One region of the Streptomyces sp. NPDC013157 genome, then DNA from elsewhere that is predicted to be linked to it. Evidence: riboswitches for the same ligand, from Rfam matches in the RefSeq annotation. Region 1 holds a riboswitch; each other region holds the start of a gene.

Evidence for each region. A riboswitch is a leader RNA that binds a small molecule or an ion and turns the genes downstream of it on or off. The one in region 1 is predicted to bind S-adenosylmethionine.
Region 2: linked by a shared signal. The riboswitch ahead of ACFY6U_RS23915 (amino acid ABC transporter permease) and the one ahead of ACFY6U_RS14370 (aminotransferase class V-fold PLP-dependent enzyme) in region 1 are both predicted to bind S-adenosylmethionine.
Region 3: linked by a shared signal. The riboswitch ahead of ACFY6U_RS07600 (putative leader peptide) and the one ahead of ACFY6U_RS14370 (aminotransferase class V-fold PLP-dependent enzyme) in region 1 are both predicted to bind S-adenosylmethionine.

The regions. Positions count from the first base shown of each region.
Region 1 is NZ_JBIBAK010000004.1:232,055-239,491, reverse strand. It holds gene ACFY6U_RS14390 (NYN domain-containing protein) at 1-979, opposite strand, end outside; gene ACFY6U_RS14385 (hypothetical protein) at 1,020-1,259, opposite strand; gene ACFY6U_RS14380 (rhomboid family intramembrane serine protease) at 1,413-2,156, shown strand; gene ACFY6U_RS14375 (Lrp/AsnC family transcriptional regulator) at 2,153-2,434, shown strand; gene ACFY6U_RS14370 (aminotransferase class V-fold PLP-dependent enzyme) at 2,611-3,972, opposite strand; SAM riboswitch class IV at 4,133-4,249, opposite strand; gene trpD (anthranilate phosphoribosyltransferase) at 4,444-5,508, opposite strand; gene ACFY6U_RS14360 (cytochrome bc complex cytochrome b subunit) at 5,674-7,311, opposite strand; gene ACFY6U_RS14355 (Rieske 2Fe-2S domain-containing protein) at 7,308-7,437, opposite strand, start outside.
Region 2 is NZ_JBIBAK010000008.1:58,455-65,891, forward strand. It holds gene ACFY6U_RS23875 (MFS transporter) at 1-334, shown strand, start outside; tRNA gene ACFY6U_RS23880 (tRNA-Pro) at 380-453, shown strand; gene ACFY6U_RS23885 (CAP domain-containing protein) at 555-1,388, opposite strand; gene ACFY6U_RS23890 (DUF2218 domain-containing protein) at 1,943-2,281, shown strand; gene ACFY6U_RS23895 (hypothetical protein) at 2,283-3,092, opposite strand; gene ACFY6U_RS23900 (hypothetical protein) at 3,251-3,502, opposite strand; gene ACFY6U_RS23905 (hypothetical protein) at 3,663-3,794, shown strand; gene ACFY6U_RS23910 (glutathione S-transferase C-terminal domain-containing protein) at 3,922-4,794, shown strand; SAM riboswitch class IV at 4,872-4,995, shown strand; gene ACFY6U_RS23915 (amino acid ABC transporter permease) at 5,384-6,367, shown strand; gene ACFY6U_RS23920 (amino acid ABC transporter ATP-binding protein) at 6,364-7,152, shown strand; gene ACFY6U_RS23925 (transporter substrate-binding domain-containing protein) at 7,220-7,437, shown strand, end outside.
Region 3 is NZ_JBIBAK010000002.1:490,072-497,508, forward strand. It holds gene ACFY6U_RS07580 (TauD/TfdA dioxygenase family protein) at 1-877, opposite strand, end outside; gene ACFY6U_RS07585 (DUF427 domain-containing protein) at 1,509-2,324, opposite strand; partial or broken gene ACFY6U_RS07590 (2OG-Fe(II) oxygenase family protein) at 2,549-3,016, opposite strand; gene ACFY6U_RS07595 (hypothetical protein) at 3,078-3,668, opposite strand; SAM riboswitch class IV at 4,366-4,479, shown strand; gene ACFY6U_RS07600 (putative leader peptide) at 4,514-4,630, shown strand; gene ACFY6U_RS07605 (ABC transporter substrate-binding protein) at 4,851-6,470, shown strand; gene ACFY6U_RS07610 (ABC transporter permease) at 6,474-7,433, shown strand; gene ACFY6U_RS07615 (ABC transporter permease) at 7,430-7,437, shown strand, end outside.

The DNA of each region.
Region 1 (7,437 bases):
GCGCCTGGGGCAGGGCCAGCAGCTGGTCGAGGATGGCCGGGTCGTGCTCGGACAGCGCTCGCGCCGCAATGTCCTTCGGGGTCATTCGTCCCGGTTCGACCGCGTCCACGGTCTCGGCGGGCCGCACCGAGACCGGCGGCAGGGCCAGCTCCCGGCGCAGCCCCTGGGCGGCGTCGAGGACGGTGTCGAGCAGCAGCCGCAGCCGCATGTCCTCGACACTGCGCCCCTCGCGGGCGGCCCGGCGGCTGGCCTCCAGGGCCGCCTCGGCCTCGCCGAGCCGGGCCTTGAGCCGCCGGCTCTCGCTCTCGGCGGCGGACACCAGGGACTGCCCCTCGGTCCGCCCCGCCTCCATCTCGCCCTGCAGCTTGCGCAGGGCGGCTTCACCCCGCTTGACGTCGCTCAGCGCGGCCCGCAGCTTGCGGTGAAGCGATTCCGCTTCCTTCTTCGCCGCGTCCAGCTCGGTGCGCAGCCGCTCCGTCTCGGACCTGGTCTGCTCCCGGGCCCGGTCCAGTTCCTCGCGCAGCCGCTCCAGTTCGGCCCGGCTCTCCTCGTCGGCCCGCTCGGCGTCGGCCCGCTGGGCCTCCTCGCCGGCCGCCGCCACGAGCTTCACCCAGCCCGCGGGGCGCAGTACATAGGCCGCGGCCGCCACATCGAGCGGGTCCGCGGCCGGGGGCGGGGAGCCGGAGTCCAGGGCGCCGGCCAGTTCCGGCTGGGCCTCTCTCAGCTTCTCGCCGATCCGCTGCCGGAAGAGGGTGTCCGTCTCCAGCGCGGCCGCCATGGCGTTCCCCGCGAACTTGGCCCGGCGATTCGGGGCAAAGCGGGCGTACTGCCGCAGCTGGGCGGGCAGTTCGGCGACGGTCAGGCCGCCGAACCCGTCCGACACGATCTGCACGACACGCCGTCGCACACCGTCGGGCAACGGACGGTCAAGCACCTCGGCGGTGCCGTCGCCCGGCCCCCCGCCCGTGGTCTCCACCATCCGTCACACCCCATCACCTGTACGGGGCCGGCTCCCGGTCTCAGGAGTCGGCGCCCGGCCTGTCCACCAGTTCCACCTGGTCCACCGCGTTGCACCAGCGGCAGCGCACCGACTCGATGGTCTCACTGACCACCTCGCGCTCCTCGACCTTCGGCTCACCGGCCAGGTCGAGGTGGACGTACTCGACCACCTTCGACGAGCGGGTCACGTCGAAGCGCGTGAGGTTGCCGCAGAGGGTGCAGCGCCACCGCGTCGTGGCGGTCGGCAGGGGAACCGTCATCGTGGCTTGTTCGCTTCCTTCTAGTGTCCGTGACGCGCCGTCCCGACGCGTGTGGCTCGTAACCCTACGGCCTGGCGGGTACCCGACGCCCGCCCGTCCACGGCGGCGAGGCGATCTGCACCACTGCGTCCCGTTACGCCATGCTCTATGTCCATGATCGGCAACTGGAACACGACGGCGGCCCGGACCCTGCGGAGCCTGCGGGGCACGTCCGCGCCCATGACGTACACCCTGATCGCCGTGTGCTGCCTGATCTTCGTACTCGGCCCCGCCTCCGGCTTCACCCCGTCCTACGGCACCGGAGAGGCCCTCGCGACCGCCCAGCGGGCGTATTTCCGGCACTGGGGGGTGGTTCCCGCCGACCTGTTCGACGGTCCGGTGCGGGAGGCGCTCACCCCGGCCACGGCGCTGTTCATCCACGGCAGCTGGGTGCACCTGCTCGGCAACATGCTCTTCCTCTTCGTCTTCGGGGCGATGACCGAGGAACGGATGGGCCGCGTGGAGTTCACTCTCTTCTACGTCGGCTGCGGCTATCTCGCGCTGCTCGGCTACGCGGCCGCCAACGCCACGTCCCAGCAGTCGCTGGTGGGCGCGTCCGGGGCGATCTCGGCGGTCCTCGGAGCGTTCCTGTACCTGTTCCCCAGCGCCCGCGTGACCAGTCTCCTCCCCTTCCTCTTCTTCCTCCCGCTCCGCTTCCCGGCCTGGGTGGTCCTCCCCTTCTGGGCGGCCCTCCAGTGGCTGGCCCTGAACCAGGCCTCCTCCGGCCCCGGCGTGGCCTACCTCGCCCACCTGGTCGGCTTCGGACTCGGGTTCGGCTACGCGTGGGTGCGGTACGGCCGTACGACTAAAGTGAAGGTCGCCCCAGCTCCGGCACCCGAGGGAGAGAACCAGCCGTGATCACCGCGATCGTCCTCATCAAGACCAGCGTGGACCGGATCCCCGAGATCGCGGAACGGATCGCCGCGCTGGACAGCGTCAGCGAGGTCTTCTCCGTCACCGGCACGTACGACCTCATCGCCATGGTCCGGGTGCAGCAGCACGAGGATCTGGCCGACGTCATCCCCGGCTCCATCAGCAAGATCCCCGGCGTGGAGGCCACGGACACGCACGTCGCGTTCCGCACGTACTCCCAGCACGACCTGGAGGCGGCGTTCGCGATCGGCCTTGACAGCTGAGCGCCGCCGACTGCAGCGCCCCGTAAGGGGCGCTGGGGGTACCCCCGGCCGAAGGCTGGGGGAGGAACCGCGCGACCAGCCACGACGGAGCCGCGGGGGGCCAATGCGCTTCGTGCCCGGCTGCCGGCCGGTGGGGGCTGAGCGCGCAGTTCCCCGCGCCCCTGGCGGGGCGCTGATCACACCGCCGGGACGCAGCGGCCCTCTTCCGTGCGGTACGACCACTTCGCACCGTCGGTCACAAGTTCCCGTACCGCCGTCACGAAGCGCTCCACGTGCTCGTCCGGCGTCCCCGCCCCGAAGCTCACCCGGATCGCGTTGAGGGACTTCTCGCCCGGTGCCGCCTCCGGCGCCCCGCACTCGCCCTGGGTCTGCGGGTCGGAGCCCAGCAGGGTCCTGACCAGCGGGTGGGCGCAGAAGAGGCCGTCGCGGACGCCGATGCCGTACTCGGCGGAGAGCGCGGCGGCGAAGTGGGAGCTGTTCCAGCCGTCCACCACGAAGCTGATCACGCCGACGCGGGGGGCGTCGTCGCCGAAGAGGGAGAGGACCCGGACGTCGGGTACCCCGGCCAGGCCCGCCCGCACCTTCTCGATCAGGTGCTGCTCGCGGGCGACCAGCGTGTCGAAGCCGGCCTCGGTGAGCGCCTTGCAGGCGGCGGCGATGGAGTAGGCGCCGATGACGTTGGGCGACCCGGCCTCGTGCCGCGCGGCGCTCTCGTGCCACTCCACGGCCACTCCCCCGTCCTCGCGCCGGGTGACCTTGCGGCTGGCGCCGCCGCCCGCGAGGTACGGCTCGGCGGCCTGCAGCCAGTCGGCGCGGCCGGCCAGGACGCCGGAGCCGAAGGGGGCGTACAGCTTGTGGCCGGAGAAGGCGACCCAGTCGACGCCCAGGTCCCGGACCGAGACGGGGTGGTGCGGAGCCAGCTGGGCGGCGTCCAGGACGATCCGGGCGCCGTGCGCGTGCGCGGCGGCCGCGAGCTCCCGTACGGGCCACAGCTCGCCGGTGACGTTGGACGCGCCGGTCACGCAGACCAGGGCCGGACCGTAGGGGTCGCGGTCGGCGAGGGCGCGTTCCAGGGTCTCGACGGCCTGGCGCGGGGTGCGGGGCGCGTCGAGGTAGGTGACACGGGCGTCCTGCCACGGCAGCAGGGAGGCGTGGTGCTCGGTCTCGAAGACGAAGACCTGGCAGTCGGCGGGGAGGGCACGGGCCAGGAGGTTCAGGGAGTCCGTCGTCGAACGGGTGAAGACCAGCTGGTCGTCGGGGCGGCAGTCGAGGAACTCGGCGACGGTCCGGCGGGCGTTCTCGAAGAGGTCCGTGGAGAGCTGGGAGAGGTAGCCGGCGCCGCGGTGGACGCTGCCGTAGTAGGGCGCGTACGCCGCCACGTCGTCCCAGACCCGCTGCAGGGCGGGGGCGCTGGCCGCGTAGTCGAGGGCGGCATAGGTGACCTCGCCGCCGGTGACGAGCGGGACGGTGACATCACGGCCCAGAACGGGCAGGGGGGCACAAACGGACTGGACGGAGGCAGCGGTGGAGACGGACATGGGTGAACTCCCGTGTGAGCAGGTGGGATCCGCCGTGCGAGCGGATGCGCTCAAGCAGCGGCAGGGGAAAAGGGTGTGCGGAGGCGGGGCTCTGCGGCCCTATCGCATTCGCTTGCTCACGGAAGGCTCCTCGACGACCAGGACCCCTGGTGGTTCGAGGGGTCCGCGCTTGCCGTGGACCTCGCTGCCCACGGCCTGGTCTTCACCCGGGGCACCCCGCCACGGACGGAGGGTTGCCGGACAGTCGGCCGGGGCCTCATGACTGTCACTCATGACCTGGAAAGAAACTTATGGGAAGTGATCGCAGCCGCGCAACTCCAGTCCGGATGACGGGACGGAGCGGGGGCTGCGGACAGTTCGGCACCGCCGGAGAGGCCGTATGTGGTTGCGCACCGCCGGTCCGCAACGGCCGTCGGCCACGACGGTGGAGCCCGGCGGTGCGGACCCCACCCAGCCCTCTGGACCGGCGCCCTACTTGTGCGTCGCCGCCGCCCAGCGCTCCAGGACCTGCTTGGCCGCACCCGAGTCGATCGAGTGCGCCGCCCTGTCCATGCCGGCGCGGAGCTGCTCTGCCAGCGACCCTGTGCCCGGGTCCAGGGCCACCAGCGCCGCCGCCGAGTTCAGCAGCACCGCGTCCCGCACCGGGCCCCGCTCGCCGTCCAGGAGGCGGCGGGCGACCTCCGCGTTGTACGACGGGTCACCGCCCCGCAGCGCCTCCACGGGGACCAGGTCGATGCCGACGTCACGGGGGTCGAAGGTCTCCTCCGTGACCTTGCCGTCCCGGACGGTCCAGACGCGGGACGTGGCGGTCGTCGTCAGTTCGTCGAGGCCGTCGTCGCCGCGGAAGACGAGGGAGGAGTGGCCGCGTTCGGCGAAGACGCCCGCGACGACGGGGGCCATGCGGGGGTCCGCGACGCCGACCGCCTGGGCCCGCACCCGTGCGGGGTTGGTCAGCGGGCCGAGGATGTTGAAGACCGTGCGGATGCCCAGCTGGCCGCGGGCGGCGCCCGCGTGGCGCAGCGCCGGGTGGAACTTGATGGCGAAGCAGAAGGTGATGCCGGCCTCCTCGGCGACCTCGGCGACCCGCTGCGGGGTCAGGTCGAGGTTGACGCCGAGCTTCTCCAGGACGTCGGAGGCCCCGGACGCGGAGGAGGCCGCGCGGTTGCCGTGCTTGACGACCTTCGCGCCGGTGCCGGCCACCACGAGCGCCGACATCGTGGAGATGTTCACCGTCTTCGCGCCGTCGCCCCCGGTGCCGACGATGTCGACGGTGCGGCCCGGCACCTCGATGACGTTGGCGTGCTCGTACATCGTGCGGACGAGCCCGTTGATCTCCTCGACGGTCTCGCCTTTGGACCGCAGGGCGACGACGAAGCCGGCGATCTGGGCGTCGGTGGCCTGGCCGCGCATGATCTGGTCCATCGCCCAGGCCGTCGCGTCGGCGCTCTGGTCCTGGCCGTACAGCAGCGCGTTCAGTACCTCGGGCCAGGAACGGCCCGCCGCGGTGTCGCCTCCAGCGGGGGTCACAGCGCTCATGAGGCCGCTCCTGATCGTCGTACGGGAACAACAGGTTTCAGGGCCTACCCTATCCAGCTCCGGGCACCGCGAAGGGCCCCCGTCCTCCCCTGGTCCTCGAACAAACTCGGACCGGGGGCCCATCCGGACGGGGGCCCTTCGACCGTGGCGTGGCGACGCGGTCGATCAGTGGTGGCCGTGGCCGCTCGTGATCTCCTTGTACTCCTCGACAGTCGGCTTCGGGATCTGGTTGTCCTCGCCGTAGTAGGCGTTGCTCAGCTTGGCGCGGAGCTTCTCGGAGCCCTTGATCTTGCGCTCGACACCGTTCTCGTCGACCGCCGGGCCGACCTGGGCCGGCTCGTACTGGTGGTGCGCCGTGAGGGTGTGCAGCTGCTCCTGCGAGAGCGGCTCGTGGACCTCGATGAACTCACCGTGCGGCAGCCGCTTGATGATGCCGGTCTCGCGACCGTGCAGCACCTTCTCGCGGTCCCGGCGCTGCAGGCCGAGGCAGATCCGCTTGGTGGCGATGAACGCGATCACCGGTCCGGCGAAGAAGAAGATCCGGACGAACCAGGTCACGTCGTTGATCGACAGGTGGAAGTGGGTGGCGATGAGGTCGTTGCCACCGCCGACCAGGCCCACCATGTACACGGTCACCCAGGCGACACCGAACGCGGTGCGGGTCGGGGCGTTGCGCGGGCGGTCCAGGATGTGGTGCTCGCTCTTGTCGCCGGTGACCCAGGACTCGATGAACGGGTAGACCGCGATCGCCGCGAGGACCAGACCGAACAGGATCAGCGGGATGAAGACGCCCAGGACCAGGGTGTGGCCCCAGAAGTTGATCTCCCAGCCGGGCATGTAGCGGATCAGGCCTTCGGCGAAGCCCATGTACCAGTCGGGCTGGGCGCCGGTGGACACCTGGTCCGGGCGGTAGGGGCCCATGGCCCAGATCGGGTTGATCTGGGTGGTCGCCGCGATGGCCGCGATGACACCGAAGACCAGGAAGAAGAAGCCTCCGGCCTTGGCCATGTAGACCGGCAGCAGCGGCATGCCGACGACGTTCTTCTCGGTCTTTCCGGGACCCGCGAACTGCGTGTGCTTGTGGTAGAAGACCAGGATCAGGTGGCCCACCATCAGGCCGAGCATGATGCCCGGCAGCAGCAGGATGTGGATCGAGTAGAACCGGGCGACGAAGTCGTGGCCGGGGAACTGCCCGCCGAAGAGGAAGAACGAGATGTACGTGCCGACGATCGGCATCGACAGGATGGCGCCCTCGGTGAAGCGGACACCGGTGCCGGAGAGCAGGTCGTCCGGGAGCGAGTAACCGGTGAACCCGGTGAACATGCCCAGGACGAACAGCAGGAAGCCGAACAGCCAGTTGATCTCACGCGGCTTGCGGAACGCGCCGGTGAAGAACACGCGCATCATGTGCACGAACATGCCGGCGAGGAAGATCAGCGCGGCCCAGTGGTGGATCTGCCGGATGAGCAGACCACCGCGCACGTCGAAGGAGATGTGCAGGGTCGAGTTGAACGCCTCGGACATCAGCTGTCCCTGGAGCGGGACGTAGCTGCCGTGGTACTCCACCTCGTTCATCGACGGGTGGAAGAACAGCGTCAGGTACACACCCGTCAGGATGATGATGATGAAGCTGTACATGCACACTTCGCCCAACATGAACGACCAGTGGTCGGGGAAGATCTTGCGCATGTTGGACTTGGCCAGGGAGTAGATCCCGAGCCGTCCGTCGGCCCAGTCGGCGACGCGCTCGCCGGCCGGTGCCTTCCCGCGCTCGCGGGACTCGGTGTTCTCTGTAGTGCTCATCCGCGCTCCCAGAAGGCAGGACCGACGGGCTCGTCGAAGTCGCCGAGCGCCTGGAGGTAGCCCTCCTCGCTCACGCCGATGCGCAGCTGCGGCAGGGCGTGGCCGGCCGGGCCGAAGATCACTCGG
Region 2 (7,437 bases), on a different contig from region 1:
CGGCCTCGGCATCGGCCTGGCCTTCGCCTCGATGGCCAACCTCATCGTCGGCAGCGTGCCGCCCGAGCAGACCGGCGCCGCGACCGGAATGAACGCCAACATCCGCACCATCGGCGGCTCGATCGGCGCCGCGCTCACCAGCGTCCTGGTCACCGGCCGGCTCCAGTCCTCCGGACTGCCGTACGCCTCCGGCTACACCCACGCCTGGGCCCTGCTCGCACTGTTCTGCCTGACCGCGGCCGGCGCCGCCCTCCTCGTCCCGGTCCGCCGCGCGAGCCGCGTCGCCGACCCGGTCACGGAGCGGCCGGCGGCAGCACCCGTACGCGTGCGGTAGTGTTGACCTGCGTGATCACGCGGCAACCACCGCGTGACTCCGCAGCGGGACGTGGCGCAGCTTGGTAGCGCACTTGACTGGGGGTCAAGGGGTCGCAGGTTCAAATCCTGTCGTCCCGACGGTGCGAAGGGTCTTCGCAGGTGAAAGCCTGCGGGGGCCCTTTTCCGCGTGGGGTGTTTCCGGCTTCGGGGCGAACATGCCGCCGGCAGGCGGCATTCGCTCAGCGGGGGGTGCCGAAGTCCTGGGTCCAGTAGCTGTCGGGCTGTGCGAGACCGACGCCGATCTCCTTGAACGCGCAGTTGAGGATGTTGGCCTTGTGGCCGGGGCTGGCCATCCACGCGGCCATGACCTGCTCGGGAGAGGCGTAGCCGTAGGCCACGTTCTCGCCGTAGGCGCTCCAGGTGTACCCGGCACCGGTGATGCGGTCTCCGGGGGAGGAGCCGTCGGACCCGGAGTGTGACATGTTCTGGTGGAGAGCCATGTCCTCACTGTGTGCCTGCGCGACCTTGGTCAGGGTCGTGTTCAGGGTCAGGGCCGAACAGCCGACCTTGCCGCGCTCGGCATTGACGAGTTCCAGGACGCGAGCCACGACTCCGGACGCCGTGGCGGCGGCCTTCGGACTGCTCGACGGCTTGGGGGCCGCGGAGGCGGCAGCGGTGGTGGTCTTCCGGGGGCTGGGCGACGCGGTGGTGCTGGGCCTGGGAGCGGTGGTACGTGCGGTGTGCCAGGACGCTGTGGCCCTCGGCCTGGGCGCGGTGGTCTTCTTCGCACTCGCAGGGGGAGTCTTCGTGGCGCTCGGCGCCGCCGATGCCGTCCCCGAGGGCTCGCCGGCCTGGTTGGCGTCCCAGGGCCGGCCCCGGTTCGCCTCGTTCCACCAGCCCTTCCTGCTCCACGAGTCCTTCGTCGTGCTGACCCCGGCGCTGTCGGACCGGTGTCCGCCGCTGCCGGGCCAGTCGGTACAGGCCATGGCGGCGGACGGTATGCCCACGGTGCCCACTGCGACGGCAGCGACGACTATCCGCCGGTAAGGCGTGTTCTTACGATGCTTTGCCATGTGTAACCCGCTCCTGAGCTGCGGCGGCGTCCTGCGGGTCGTCATTCTTAGGACGTCTTCACATGGAGCGCAAAGGGCCTCGGTACTAACTCGTCTCGTAGGTTCCTGCGGCCCTTGCCAGGGGAGTGAGGCGCACTGGTCTGCTGTTCATGGCCGCTGTGGAGTTCTGTCGCCCCGTCAGGATCCGTATGTGCGCGGAGGACGGATGACAGTGGCTCGCTGGGGGAGGAGTCGTGAATCCGGGCGCGACGCATGGGCGCCTTAAGCGGGACAAATCCCATTTGTCGACTGAGTGGTCTCTACTATCCGGCACGCGTAGATCCGGAACCATTGTGGCGGATGTCACGGGTGGTGGTCTGGTCTGACCTGGACGGACAGGCCAAGGCGACCGAACGCCGGTGAACGACTGACGCACCTGCCCGCGACGCCCGACGACGTCAGGTGACACGGCCGGCATGCATAGCTTGCGGCCCCGGGTACGGCGCCCGACCCCCCGCCCCGACGTAGCGTGAACCCGTCGCCGTACGCCCGCCCCGCACCACCGGGAGTCCCAGATGGCCCGCTCCGAAGCCCGCGTCCCCACCGACCGCCCCGCCCGCTACGCCAAGCAGCTCGCCTCGCACCTGGGCCGCCGCTCGCAGACCAGCTGGGACGAGGAGACCGGCACCGGCGGCATCGTCTTCCAGAACGGCACCGGCACCCTGACCGCGACCGAGGGCGCCCTGCTGCTCACCGTGGAGACGGACCCCGAGAACCTCGAAGTCCTGGAGGGCGTCGTCGGCCGGCACCTGGTCCGCTTCGGCACCCGTGACGAACTCGTCGTCGCCTGGCACCGCGACAACGGGGAGCCGGGCACCACCCAGCGCAACTCCGAAGACCCCAAACCCCTCTGACCTAGTCGAACTGGCTCGGCAGCGGTGCTGGGGTCCTGCCGGACAGTACTTCCTTGAGGCGCTCGGCGCCGTTCTGCAGGGCGAGGGCGGTGCTGTCGTGGTCGACGCCCGAGAGGCCGCCGTTGGTGACCGCGGCTCCGGAGGCGCCGACGCGCAGCGCCGCGACGTCGAGGGTGGTCGTGGCGGGCTGCCCGTTCGAGGTGCCCTGGACGGTGACCGTGAGCGCCGCCAGCTCGTCGCCCACCTTGGGCGGTTCCTTGTACTCGACGACCTGCACGGTCCGCTTGCTGCCGTCCGAGGCGGTGGCCGAGAACTGGCTGCACTCCGCGGGGAGGTTCCTCAGCCACTTGATGGTGGCCTCCATGGCGGCCTGGCCGTAGTCGCCGACCTGGTACAGCAGCCGGGAGTCCTCCGAGGTGAAGCCGCGCAGCCCGGAGGCGCCGGTGGCGCGGCCCAGCAGGGTGTCGGAGTAGAGGCTGTCCAGCAGTCGCTGGCAGTCGGCGGCGTCCGACTTGGCGTTGAGGAACTGGGCGACGTCGACCTTCCCGACCAGCATCTGGTTGCGCCAGGTGGCCGCGTCGTTGGCCAGCTGCCAGTTGTCCTCGATGTCGGCCGGCGTGATCAGCGCGGCCTGCGCCCCGGGGCCGGTGAGGGTGGGGGTGCGCGACGGGGCCGGGGAGCGCTCGGCGGCGGGCGAGACGGCCGCGGCCTCGGGGGAGCCGCTGCCGTCCGAACAGGCCGCCGTGGCGAGCAGGGTCCCCGCCGCCAGGGCCGTGGCGAGCACACGCGCGGGTCGGGACGGACGGGTCATCGCGACTGCCTCCTCGGGGACGCGGTACGTCACTGGGCGGACGGCGCCGGTGCGCCCCTCCCGCCGGACGACGCCGGACGACGTCGCTGCGTCCCTCCACGCCACCACCGGCCGCGTGCGCCGACCACCCGCACGTGCCATTCGGGTGAGCGTCGTGATCAGGCCGCCGTGATCCGCACCCGCCGGCTGCCACAGCGCGGGCACACCGCGTCCGTGAGCGGCGACGGCACGGCCCGGCCGGCCTCGTCGACGTACTCCAGGGTGCTCTGCAGCTCCGGGTCGGCGACCGGGTCGGTGAAGAACACCGCCTGGAAGGTGGCCTCCCAGGCCCGGCCGCACCGCCCGCAGCGGAACGCGAAGGTCTCGGGCACGGCGCCGGGCACCGGCCCGGGACCCGGGGGCTCGGTCATCGGCTCCGGCTCCTGTCACTCGGCCTCCGCCACCAGCGCACCGCCCCTCCCGGCCGGCGGCAAGTCGGGGCCGGGTGTCCCAGGCGTGGACGCCCCCTTGACGCCGGACGGAGGCCGATCGACACTCCAGGTGGGAATCCTAGTGAAAAGGTAGGGAAAGATGGGTCGCCTGCGCACGCTCACCGGCAGACAGCGCCGTGAGAGCCCCGCGCCCTGGACGGCCCCCCTGCTCACCTCCCGCCGCCACATCGACCTGCTGCGGATGTGCGGCGCCACCGGCCGCAGAGACTGAGCGCCCGGTCCCGGCCGTACGAGCCGGGCGCCCGTCCGCCGGGACGCGCCACGGCCCACCGACAACCCACCGACGAACGCTTCCGCCGCGCGTACGTCCGCGCGCCCGCCCGCCCCCGGGGAGACGCATGTCCATCACTCCACTCGCCGCCCTGCCGTCCGTCCGCACCGCCCCCGGCTTCCGGGGCCGTATCGGCCGCGACGCGCGCAGCGGCCACTACGCCGTGCCGCGCCGCTACCGGCTGCACCTGTCCACCGCCTGTCCCGACGGCCTCCGGATCGCCGTCGGGCACAGCCTGCTGGCCCTGGACGACTGTTGTCCGGTCACCTTCCTGCCCGCCGTCCCGGACTGTCCCGACGGCAGCCACGCGGTGCTGCGCCCGCTGTACGAGGCCAGCGCGCACCGCTACTCGGGACCGGCCCTCGCACCGGTGTTCAGCGACGGGTGGTCCGGCAGGATCGTCAGCACCCACAGCCGGGACATCCTGCGCGACCTGGACCAGCACTTCGGCGACGGCGTCGCCCGGCTCTACCCGTGCGGCGCCGAGGCCGAGATCGAGGCCGTCGAGCGGCTGTGCGCCGAGGACATCGAACAGGCCGCCCAGTGCGCCGGCCGCGAGGGCGGTGACCCGGAGGCGCTGGAGCTGCTGCTCGCCACCCTGGACGGGCTGGAGCGCCGGCTGACCGGGGTGGAGTTCCTGGTCGGCGGGCAACTCACCGCCGCCGACATCGAGTTGTGGGTGGCCCTGGTGCAACTCGACACCGTGCACCGCAACCACCTGGACGCCGCCGCCGTGCACGCCATCGCCGGCCACCCGGCGCTGTGGGCCTACGCCCGCCGGCTGGCCGCCCACCCGGCCTTCGGCACCCACCTCGACCTCGACGGCATCGCCCGCCGCCACCACGGCCGTTGCCAGGGCCTGGAAGCCGCCGGCGCGGCCGTCCAGATCCTGGACTGGGCGGGCCACGCGGCAGACGTCCCCCGCGGTCCTCGCAGGTGAGAGCGGCCTGAACCGTTTCGCCAGTCGGACAGGCGTTGACATTCGTTTGGCCAACTGCGTTACTTACGGACCAGAACGGTCATGAGCGTCAGCGTCAAGCCCTGGCTTGCTGACCGGCAACCCTCGCACCGCGGTGGGGTGCCCCAGGTGACGACCGGACCGACGACGTTTCGGCAAGCGACGATTCGGTAAGCGCGAGTGCCCCTCGGGGCCGGCACGACAGTGACAGGTGACGGACATGTACGCAGCTCCCAGGACGGCCCAGCGCCGCGCCGAGGGCTGCGTACGCCCGTACCCGAGCCCCCTCGTCGCCGACCGCGCCGTCGACCTGCTCCGTGTCAACAGCGCCCTGTGTAGCGCGTGTACCGCCCCGGGCTGTGCCCGCTGTCGGGTCTGACCAGGCTCTTCCGCCGGTTCCCCGCAGTTCCGCACCCCAGCGTCCCCGTCGAAACACCGGCCGTCCGGTGTGCCGCCGTCCGCCCAGCCCCCGTGCCCGCGCGCCCCCGCGCACCGAACCGTGCCCGAACACGGCCCGGTGCGCGGCCCCCGCCGTGGGACACGTGGGTGTCCGACTCCGCCGGAGCCCGCCATGAGTGAACCCCCAGGCGCCACGATCGCCGCCCCCGAGGCACCGCCCGCTGCCGATGAGCCGTCAAAACCCCTCTCCGCACAGCGTGTTCTGCCGCTGCGCAGGCCGGGACGGTGGATCGCCACCGCCGTCGTCCTGGTCCTGGCCGCCCAGTTCGTGCACGGACTGGTGTCCAACCCCTTCTACCAGTGGGACCGTTTCGGCTACTGGTTCCTACGGCCGAACATCCTCGACGGGCTGCTCATCACCCTCGAAGTCACCGCCTACAGCGCGGTGCTGGGCCTCCTCGGCGGCATCCTGCTCGCCCTGGCCCGGCTGTCGAAGAGCCCGGTGCTGCGCGCCGTCAGCTGGACCTACGTGTGGGCGCTGCGCTCCATCCCGCTCATCGTGGTCCTGCTCTTCCTCTACAACTTCAGCGCCCTCTACAAGACGCTGAGTCTCGGCGTCCCCTTCGGGCCGGCCTTCTTCTCCTTCGACGAGTCGAAGCTCGCCACCGACATGGTGATCGCCGTGCTCGGCCTCAGTCTCAACGAGGCGGCCTACGCGGCCGAGGTGGTGCGCGGCGGCATCCTCTCCGTGGACCAGGGACAGCACGAGGCGGCCGCCGCACTCGGCCTTCCGAAGGGCTACCAGTTCCGGAAGATCGTCTTCCCGCAGGCGCTGCGCTCGATCATCCCGAACTACGTCAACCAGCTGATCGGCCTGATCAAGGGCACCTCGCTGGTCTTCTACGTCTCGCTGCTCGACCTGTTCGGCTCCGCACAGACCATGGGCTCCACCTACCCCGGCGACATCGTGCCGCTGCTGCTGGTGGTGACCGTCTGGTACCTGATCCTCACGAGCGTGGTCTCCGTGATCCAGTTCTACGTCGAGCGGTACTACGCCCGGGGTGCCGCGCGCACCCTGCCGCCGACGCCCCTGCAGAAACTGCGGGCCGGGCTCGGTGACCTGCGCGCCCGAATCCGCCGGGAGGCCGCCGTATGACCACCACCGACACCCTGGAGACGGCCCCGGCCTCCCTGGAGATCCACGACGTCCACAAGTGGTACGGCGCCCACCGCGTGCTCGACGGCGTCGACCTGACCGTACGGCCCGGCGAGGTCACCGTCATCCTCGGCCCGTCCGGCTCAGGCAAGTCCACTCTCCTCAGGGTCATCAACCACCTGGAGAAGCCCGAGATCGGCCACGTCAGCGTCAACGGCGAGCTGATCGGGGTCAAGCGGCAGGGCGAGCGGCTCAAGGAGCTGAGCGAGCGCGACATCCTGGCCCAGCGCGGCCGGATCGGCTTCGTCTTCCAGAACTTCAACCTCTTCCCGCATCTGACCGTCCTCGACAACGTGGCGGCGGCCCCCGTCGCCACCGGAAAGCTGGCCAAGCCCGAGGCGCAGGCGCTGGCCAAGGAACTCCTCGAACGCGTCGGCCTCGGCGAACGGATCGGCGCCTATCCGCGGCAGCTGTCCGGCGGCCAGCAGCAGCGCGTCGCCATCGCCCGCGCGCTCGCCCTGCGTCCCGGTGTGATCCTCTTCGACGAGCCCACCTCGGCCCTGGACCCGGAACTCGTCGGCGAGGTCCTCGCGGTCATCAAGGACCTGGCGACCAGCGGCACCACGCTCGTCATCGTCACCCACGAGATCGGCTTCGCCCGCGAGATCGCCGACCGGGTGGTCTTCATCGACGGCGGCAGGATCGTCGAACAGGGCCCGCCCTCCGAGGTTCTCGACAAGCCGCAGAACGAGCGGACCAGGGACTTTCTGAGCAAGGTCCTCTGACCTCCCACCGCACCCCTCGACTTCCCCCCACGCCACCCTCCATCACCTGCAGCGACAAGGAACGGCCATGTCTACCCACATCACCCGACGCAGCCTGATCAGAGGCATCACCGCGGCCACCGCCGTCGCCTCCCTCGCCACCGGGCTCGCCGCCTGCGGGGGCAACAGCGACGCGGCCACCACCACCGACAGCACCAAGTCCGGCACGGTCGTCGTCGGCCGGGTCTCCAACGGCGCCGCCACCCAGACCACCATCAAGGTCTCCGAGGTCAAGTCCATCAGCGC
Region 3 (7,437 bases), on a different contig from region 1:
CCTTGCTGTAGTGCGAGGCGTCGCCGACGAGTTGCTCGCTGCGCCGGCCGTCGACGCCGACCGGCACGTCGCCGGCGACCGTCACACGGTTGAGGCGGCGCGGGTGGTCGTCGTAGTTGTCGACCCCGTAGTGCTGGGTGATCCTGTTGTCGAAGATCAGCAGCTGGCCGGGGGCCCAGGACCAGCGCAGGATGTTCTCGGGGCGGGTCACGTACGACTGGAAGACGCGCAGCAGATCGGCCGAGTCGCTGTTCGGCAGGCCGGCGATGCGCTTGGCGAACCCGCCGATGAACAGCCCGCGTTCGCCCGTCAGCGGATGTACCCGTACGAGGGGATGCTCCGTCTCGTACGGCGTCGAGACGAAGGCCCGGTCGTACTCCTGCCGTTCGGGCGTAGCGGGGGCGGGGCGCGCGTAGTCGTACTGGTTGGTGTGCACGACCCGCAGCGTGTCGGCGAGGGCCCGCAGCGGTTCGGGCAGGTCGCGGTAGGCCGCGGCGGCGTTCGCGATGAGCGTCTCGCCGCCGTAGGGCGTGGTCACGACGGACCGGAGCGTCGTGAGCTGCGGCGGGTTGAGCACGAAGCTGACGTCCGTGTGCCATTCGTTCGCCTTCGACGTCTCGCTTTCGACGGCGAGCACGTTCGTGGTCCCGTCGGCGGCCGGCACGTTCGGGTGGGCGGTCGTCAGGTCGCCGAACCAGCCGGCCACCCGCTCCTGGCCGGCGTTGTCGAGGGTCGCGTCGGCGAAGACGATCGCCTTGTGCTCGTCGAGTGCACGGCGGAGCGCCGTGACGGTCGAGGGATCGGTGGGCGCGGCGAGGTCGACGCCGTCGACGAGCGCGCCGATACGGGCCGTCAGCTTGCGGATGGTCGGAGGCATGAGGGGGTCCCTCTCCAGGAAGGGGGCGCAGGGCCGGATGCTGGGAGTCGGAGTGAAGGGGTGACGAGCGACGGTGGACGGCGCCGAGGCGGGTGCTCGGTCCGGTCGCGGCGAGAGAGCCCTGCGACCTCGCGTGGGATGCCGGAGGGAGGCCGGGCTCGGGCTCTGCGCACTGCCCCCGAGGGAGCCGGGGAGCCGGAAGGGAGAAGCGGGCGCGCGGCGGTCGCCGCGCGCCCGTGAGCAGGGCACCGCCGAGGCGGACGCCGCGCACCGCCCCTTCCGGACGTACGCCAGGGGCGCACACCGGCCGATGCCGGCGCTCAGCGGATCAGCGACTCGCCTTCCGGATCAACGCCAACAGAACGCGCTGGAGACGTGCGCCAGGTCGATGTGGCGCCTCCGGGTCAAATCCACGCGCGGGGTCATGGAAGGTGAGTTGTGCAGAGGTCCGCGCCGTCGGTCAATATGTTCCGGACAGCCCTCACATTGCGGAAACATCGGCCGCTCCGGAGAGGTCGTCGCGCAACGGCCGACGGGGCCTGGCTGTCGGGCGACACGCCAGGCCCCGTCGCGGTGTGCCCGACCGCGGACCGGCGCGGTCCGTCGGGCCGGACGCGGCGGTCGTTGCTCGTCAGGTGTGCTGCTGCTCCGAGAGCGCCTTGGTGAAGTGGGTGACGGGGCGCGCCACCCGCTCCCCGTCGAGGGTGATGTCGACGGCCTCGTTGTAGAAGGCGAGGAGCCCCTGGACGGCGCCCACCGCGGGCAGCGGGTCCGGGTAGCTCCAGACGACGTTGGGCGGGACGGCGGCCTCTGCGCGCCACGACCAGTACTCGGCGGTGCCCTTGTACGGGCAGCCCGTGTGGTGGTCGGTGGCTTCGAGCAGGTCGAGGCGGACGTCCTCGCGCGGGATGTAGTAGCGGGTGGGCAGGCCGGTCTCGAAGAGCAGGACCGGCCGACGGGTGTCGGCGACGACCGTGCCGTCGATCTCGACCACGAGGTGACGGCTGCTGGGGATGGCGTCCACCCGCTTGTGCGGGTCACGGGGGTGGACGAAGATCTCTTCCTCCTCCTCGTACCAGTGGTCCAGGCCCCGCCCGACGCGCCGGAACCACTCGAAGGCGATGTGGCCGGCCAGGTCGGCGGCCGGGAAGGTCCAGGCCGCGTTCTCCAGCAGCTCGCCGTCGACCTCGACGTCGTAGAAGATCCTCGAGCCGGTGTGCGTACCCGTCGGCGGGTTCTTGGCGGGCCGGAGGAGCTCCTCGCGTACCTCCGCGCGCGGGAACGCATACAGCGGTACGGGAACACCCGGCTCCCAGACGAGGACGGGGTGGCGGCTGTCGACCACCGTGACGTCACCCTTGCGGCCGCGCACCCAGCGCTCGCTCGGCTCCCACAGGAGCCCCTCGGGGGTGGTCCGCACGGCCTGTGCGGTCGGGAACGTGGTCATGGGCGGCTCTCCTTCGGCTGGTTCACGCGGTGACTTCGGCGACGTAGGGGCGGCTCTCCCGCCAGGCCGCGAGCTGCTCGGGGCGGCCGACGATCCGCAGGTACTCCTCGACGTTGCCACGGGGCACGCTCCCACACCGACACGGGTTCGAAGTCGGAGCCGTCCGGGTCTGCGAAGGCCGACAGGGGTGCCACGACCGTGTCCAGGCTCGAGTGGACGAACACCGCGGAGGAATAGCGCGTCGCCGTGCCGCCGGCCACCACGCGGTGCCGTCCGGGGCGCAGCCTGCCCACCGTCCAGTTGGTCAGCAGGGTGCCGGTGAACACCTGGAGGGCGTCGGGCCGGATCGGTACGGAGGTCCAGGAGGAGCTTCTCGTCGTCGGACGCGTCGTCGTACGGCCACTTGGGGTAGTTGTTGACGACGTGGTCGTGTGGACGTCGTCGCCGAGCGGGAAGGTCTCCGCGGGTACGTCCAGCACGCGCCGGGTCGCGGCGCGCAGGCCGGGTTCCCGCGGCGGCCACACGTTGACGTGGGCGTAGCGGGTGGCGTGTTCCGGGAAGAGACCGTTGCGTCGCCCTGGGTGGTCACCCTGTGCAAGGGTGTCACCTTCTCCGACGGTACGAAGCCGGCTTCCGGCTGCGCGCGGCACCGGCACCGGCCGAGAGCGGCTGACGGCGCGGGGCACGGCCACTGCGGCTGGACAGCGGCGGCCGGGGGTGGCGCCTCGGCCCCGGCCCGTCTCCTCCGTTCGCTCAGTCGGCCTGGGCCCCGGTGAGCGGAGGCAGGTCCAGGTGTTCGCGCAGGGTCGTGCCCCGGTACTCGGTGCGGTAGACCCCGCGGGCCTGCAGCTCCGGAACGAGCTTGTCGACGACGTCGGTGACCGATGACGGGAGCAGGTGCGGCAGGAGGTTGAAACCGTCGACGGCACGGGTGGTGACGTAGCGGGTCCACTCGTCGGCGACGGCCGACGGCGTGCCGACGAACGCGGGGTGTCCCGGTGCCACCTCCAGCACCAACTGCCTGATCGACACCGTCGTGGCGGCGAAACGGTTGGCGGGGCGGGGCAGGCCGAGCGTGGTGCGCAGGGTGTCGCCGGGGCGGGACGGTCGGTGGAGTCCCGCGGTGACCAGGGCGGGCAGCACCCGGTCGGTCAGCACCGGCAGGTCGTCGGCGAGGACGGCCGGGTGCAGCCGTACGCCGTCGACGAACCGCACGAGTTCGGCCAGGAGCTCGGTCAGCGCCTCCGGGGAGCCGACGTGGCGCAGCCGGCCGGTCCGAGGCCAGGCGGCCAGGCTGTCCAGTCCGGCCAGCCGGTCGGCGGCCGGGACTGCCGTGTCGAGCACCACCTCCGCCTCCGCGAAGACCAGGGGTGCACCGGCCTCCCGGGCGGTGGCGGCGCGGGCGGCGATGTCGGCGGGCGTGGGCGGGCCACCAGGACCACGTCGGCGCGCTCGTCGATGTCCAGCGCGTCCGGAGCGAGGACGACGAGCTGTCCCTGCGGTGGGCGGGGGGTGATCAGGGGGCCCTTCACCGAGAAGCCGGCGCCCTCGAAATCGATGTGGTGCACGCGGACCGGGTCCGGGAAGCGGCCGGTGGCGACGTCCTTGACGACCGCGTCGTCCTCCCAGGAGTCCCACAGCGCGCGGGCGGTGTCGACGACGTCCGTGATCTCCCGGTGGCAGTGCTGTTGACGACCATGCGGCTCTTTCCGAGCGGGCGGGGGCTGGACGCGGGCGCGTCGGGGGATGCCTGCGACGCCGGTCCGGAGCCAGGTGAGGGCGCGGCGCGGCGGAGGCGGATGCGACGGGGAGCGAGTGGTCAGCGACAGGTCTGGTCGAACTGGTCGGCGCGGAGGCCCGACCAGAACGGGTCGAGCAGCAGCGTGCGTGCCTGACCTGCGGTCTCCATGGCCGGATCAAAGCACACGGAACAAGGTGCGTCCACCATCCGTCCCGGCACGTGAGACGACCCCGTTCTCCCGAACAGGGCGTCACATTGCGGCATTGACGTACGACAAAATCGATCCGTAGCATCACCAACGGCATTGAGTGTCAGCGTCAAGCCCTGGCTCGCTGACCGGCAACCCTCCCGCGCGGTGGGGTGCTCCAGGTGAAAGCCCGGCGGGGTCACCGATGACTCCCGCAAGCGCGTGGCCCCGTGACCGGGGCCGGAGACGGGGAGGTTCGGCATGCGGCACAGCGACGACTCTGCTGCCTCCCTCACCGACGCCACGGCGTACTCCCGGCTCTCGCGCCGGCGCCACATCGATCTGAAGCGCTCGACCAGCTGCCTCTGTCGGGCCTGACCGGCCCGGCCGCCGCCGGCTGACGTCCGTCACCGGCCCCGGCCCCTGCGCGCCGCCCTTCCCGCTCGCCACCGGTTCCCGGTGTCGTCCGCATGCCAACTCCCTGTCTGCACAGCGCATCCCCGGCCGGAGTCGATCCGCCCGGGCCGCACACACCGTCATGCCTGCGCACATCCGTGCGCGGTCGTGCCCCGGTGACACGAGTAGGAGAAAGCCCTCCGTGACTGCACTTCCGGATTTCAGACCTTCCCGATGGGCGCCCCTGGCCGCGCTCCTGACCACCAGCGTCCTGCTGACCGCGTGCGGTTCGGGCGACGACGGCTCCGGCGGCGGAAGCGGCCAGGCGAAGTCCGGCGGCACCCTGACCTTCGCGGTGGGATCCGACGCCGGCTGCGTGGACCCGCAGCAGGTCGGCAGCAACGACACCATCTACTCGGTGCGCCAGATCGTGGACTCCCTCACCGACCAGGACCCGAAGACCGGCAAGATCGTGCCATGGCTCGCCAAGAGCTGGGACATCAGCGCCGACGCGACGACGTTCACGTTCCACCTGCGGTCGGGCGTCACCTTCAGCGACGGCTCGAAGCTGACCGCGCAGGTGGTCAAGGACAACTTCGACGCGGTGCCGAACCTCGGCGCCCTGGGCACCCTCGCCGAGGGCTATCTCAGCGGCGTCAAGAGCACCACGGTGGTCGCCCCGCTCACCGTCAAGGTGTCCTTCAAGCAGCCCAACGCCCAGTTCCTCCAGGCGACTTCGACCCACTCGCTGGGGATCGAGTCCTCGGCGAGCGTCAAGAAGAGCCCGCAGCAGAAGTGCAGCGACGGGGTGGTCGGGTCCGGGCCGTTCGTGCTCAAGCAGTACGTGCAGAACCAGTCGATCACCCTGGACAGGCGCACCGGGTACGACTGGGGTTCCTCGCTGTGGTCGAAGAAGGGCGAGGCCTACCTGGACAAGCTGGTGTTCAAGGTCGTGCCCGAGGCAGGGGTGCGGGCCGGCAGTCTCCAGTCCGGGCAGGTGGACGCGATCAGCAGCGTCGGCAAGGCCAACGAGGCGGCCCTCAAGGGCGGCCAGGTCACCCTCCAGAGCCGGGCCAACCCCGGTGTGGTGTTCGGTCTCGGGCTGAACAACTCCCGGCCCCTGCTGAAGGACGCGAAGGTCCGTCAGGCGATCTCGGCCGCCATCGACCGGAATCAGATCGCCGACACGGTCTTCCCGACCGGCACCCGGCCGGCGACCAGCATCCTGGCGCACACCACGCCCGACTACACCGATCTCTCCTCGGACCTCGCACTCGACACGGCCAAGGCGAAGTCGCTGCTGGATGCCGCCGGTTGGAAGGCGGCCGGCGACGGCATCCGCGCCAAGGACGGCAAGAAGCTGACCCTGACCATCAGCTGGTTCCCCAACGCGGCCACCAACCAGCCCGCGCTGGAACTCGTCCAGCAGCAGCTCAAGGCCGTCGGGATCGACGTGGTGCTCAAGCAGCTCCCGGTCACCCAGTTCGCCACCACGCTCCAGTCGGGTGACTTCGACGTGGTGTGGGGGAACGTGACCCGCGCCGACCCGGACATCCTGCGCAGCTCCTTCTCCTCCCAGCTGGGCAACTTCTACCACCTGCCCGCCAGTTCGCTGGACACGGCACTGTCCGCGCAGGCCGCGACCACGGACCCCGCGAAGCGCGAGCAGCTGGTGGCGGAGGCGCAGCAGCTGATCGTGCAGAACGCGTACAACGTGCCGGTGGTGGAGCTCCAGACCCAGCTCGGCGTCTCGAAGAAGGTGCACGATCTCGAATTCGACTCCGGCAGCCGCGTCCAGCTGCACGACACCTGGATCGGGTAGCCGATGCGCCGCTATGTGATCAAACGGCTGGCGCAGGCGGTCGGGGTGCTGTGGGCGGCCTACACGGTGTCGTTCCTGGTACTGGACTTCCTGCCCGGTGACCCGGTCTCGGCGATGGCCGGGGCCGGGATGGACACGGGGGAGGTCGACCCGGTCCAACTCGCCAGGCTGCGGCACGAGTACGGCTTCGACAAGCCGGTGCTGGTGCAGTACGCGGAGTATCTGGGCCGGGCGGTGCGCGGGGACTTCGGCGACGCGGTCTCCACCGGCCGCCCGGTGACCTCCACGCTCGCCGACGCGCTGCCGCAGACACTCCAGCTGACCGGTGCCGCGCTGCTGCTGGCGGTGGTCCTCGGCGGCGGCCTCGCGGTGGTGGCGACGTACACCTCGCGGCGGTGGCTGCGGCAACTGCTGCTGTCGCTGCCCCCGCTGGGGGTGTCAGTCCCGACGTTCTGGGTGGGGCTGCTGCTCGTCGAGGCGTTCTCCTTCAAGCTCCACTGGTTCCCGGCCTTCGGCAACGACGGGCTGAAGGGGCTGGTGCTGCCGGCGCTCACGCTGGCGGTCCCGACCGGCGCACAGGTCGCCCAGGTGCTGGCGAAGAGCCTGCTGACCGCGCTGGACCAGGCCTATGTGGAGACCGCGCGGGCCAAGGGCGCGGGCAGGTGGCGGGTGCATCTGCGGCACGCGCTGCGCAACGCGTCACTGCCGGCGCTGACGGTCGTGGGCCTGCTGGTCGGGCAGCTGATCGCCGGTTCGGTGGTGGTCGAGACGGTGTTCTCCCGCGACGGTCTGGGCCGGGTGACCGCAGGGGCGGTCACCACCCAGGACATCCCGCTGGTCCAGGGGGTGGTGGTGTTCGGCGCACTGATCTTCGTGGCGACGAACCTGCTCGTGGACCTCGTCTATCCGCTGCTGGACCCGCGGATCGTGGTGGCCTCGGACAGAAGGGCGAGCTTCGCATGAGTCA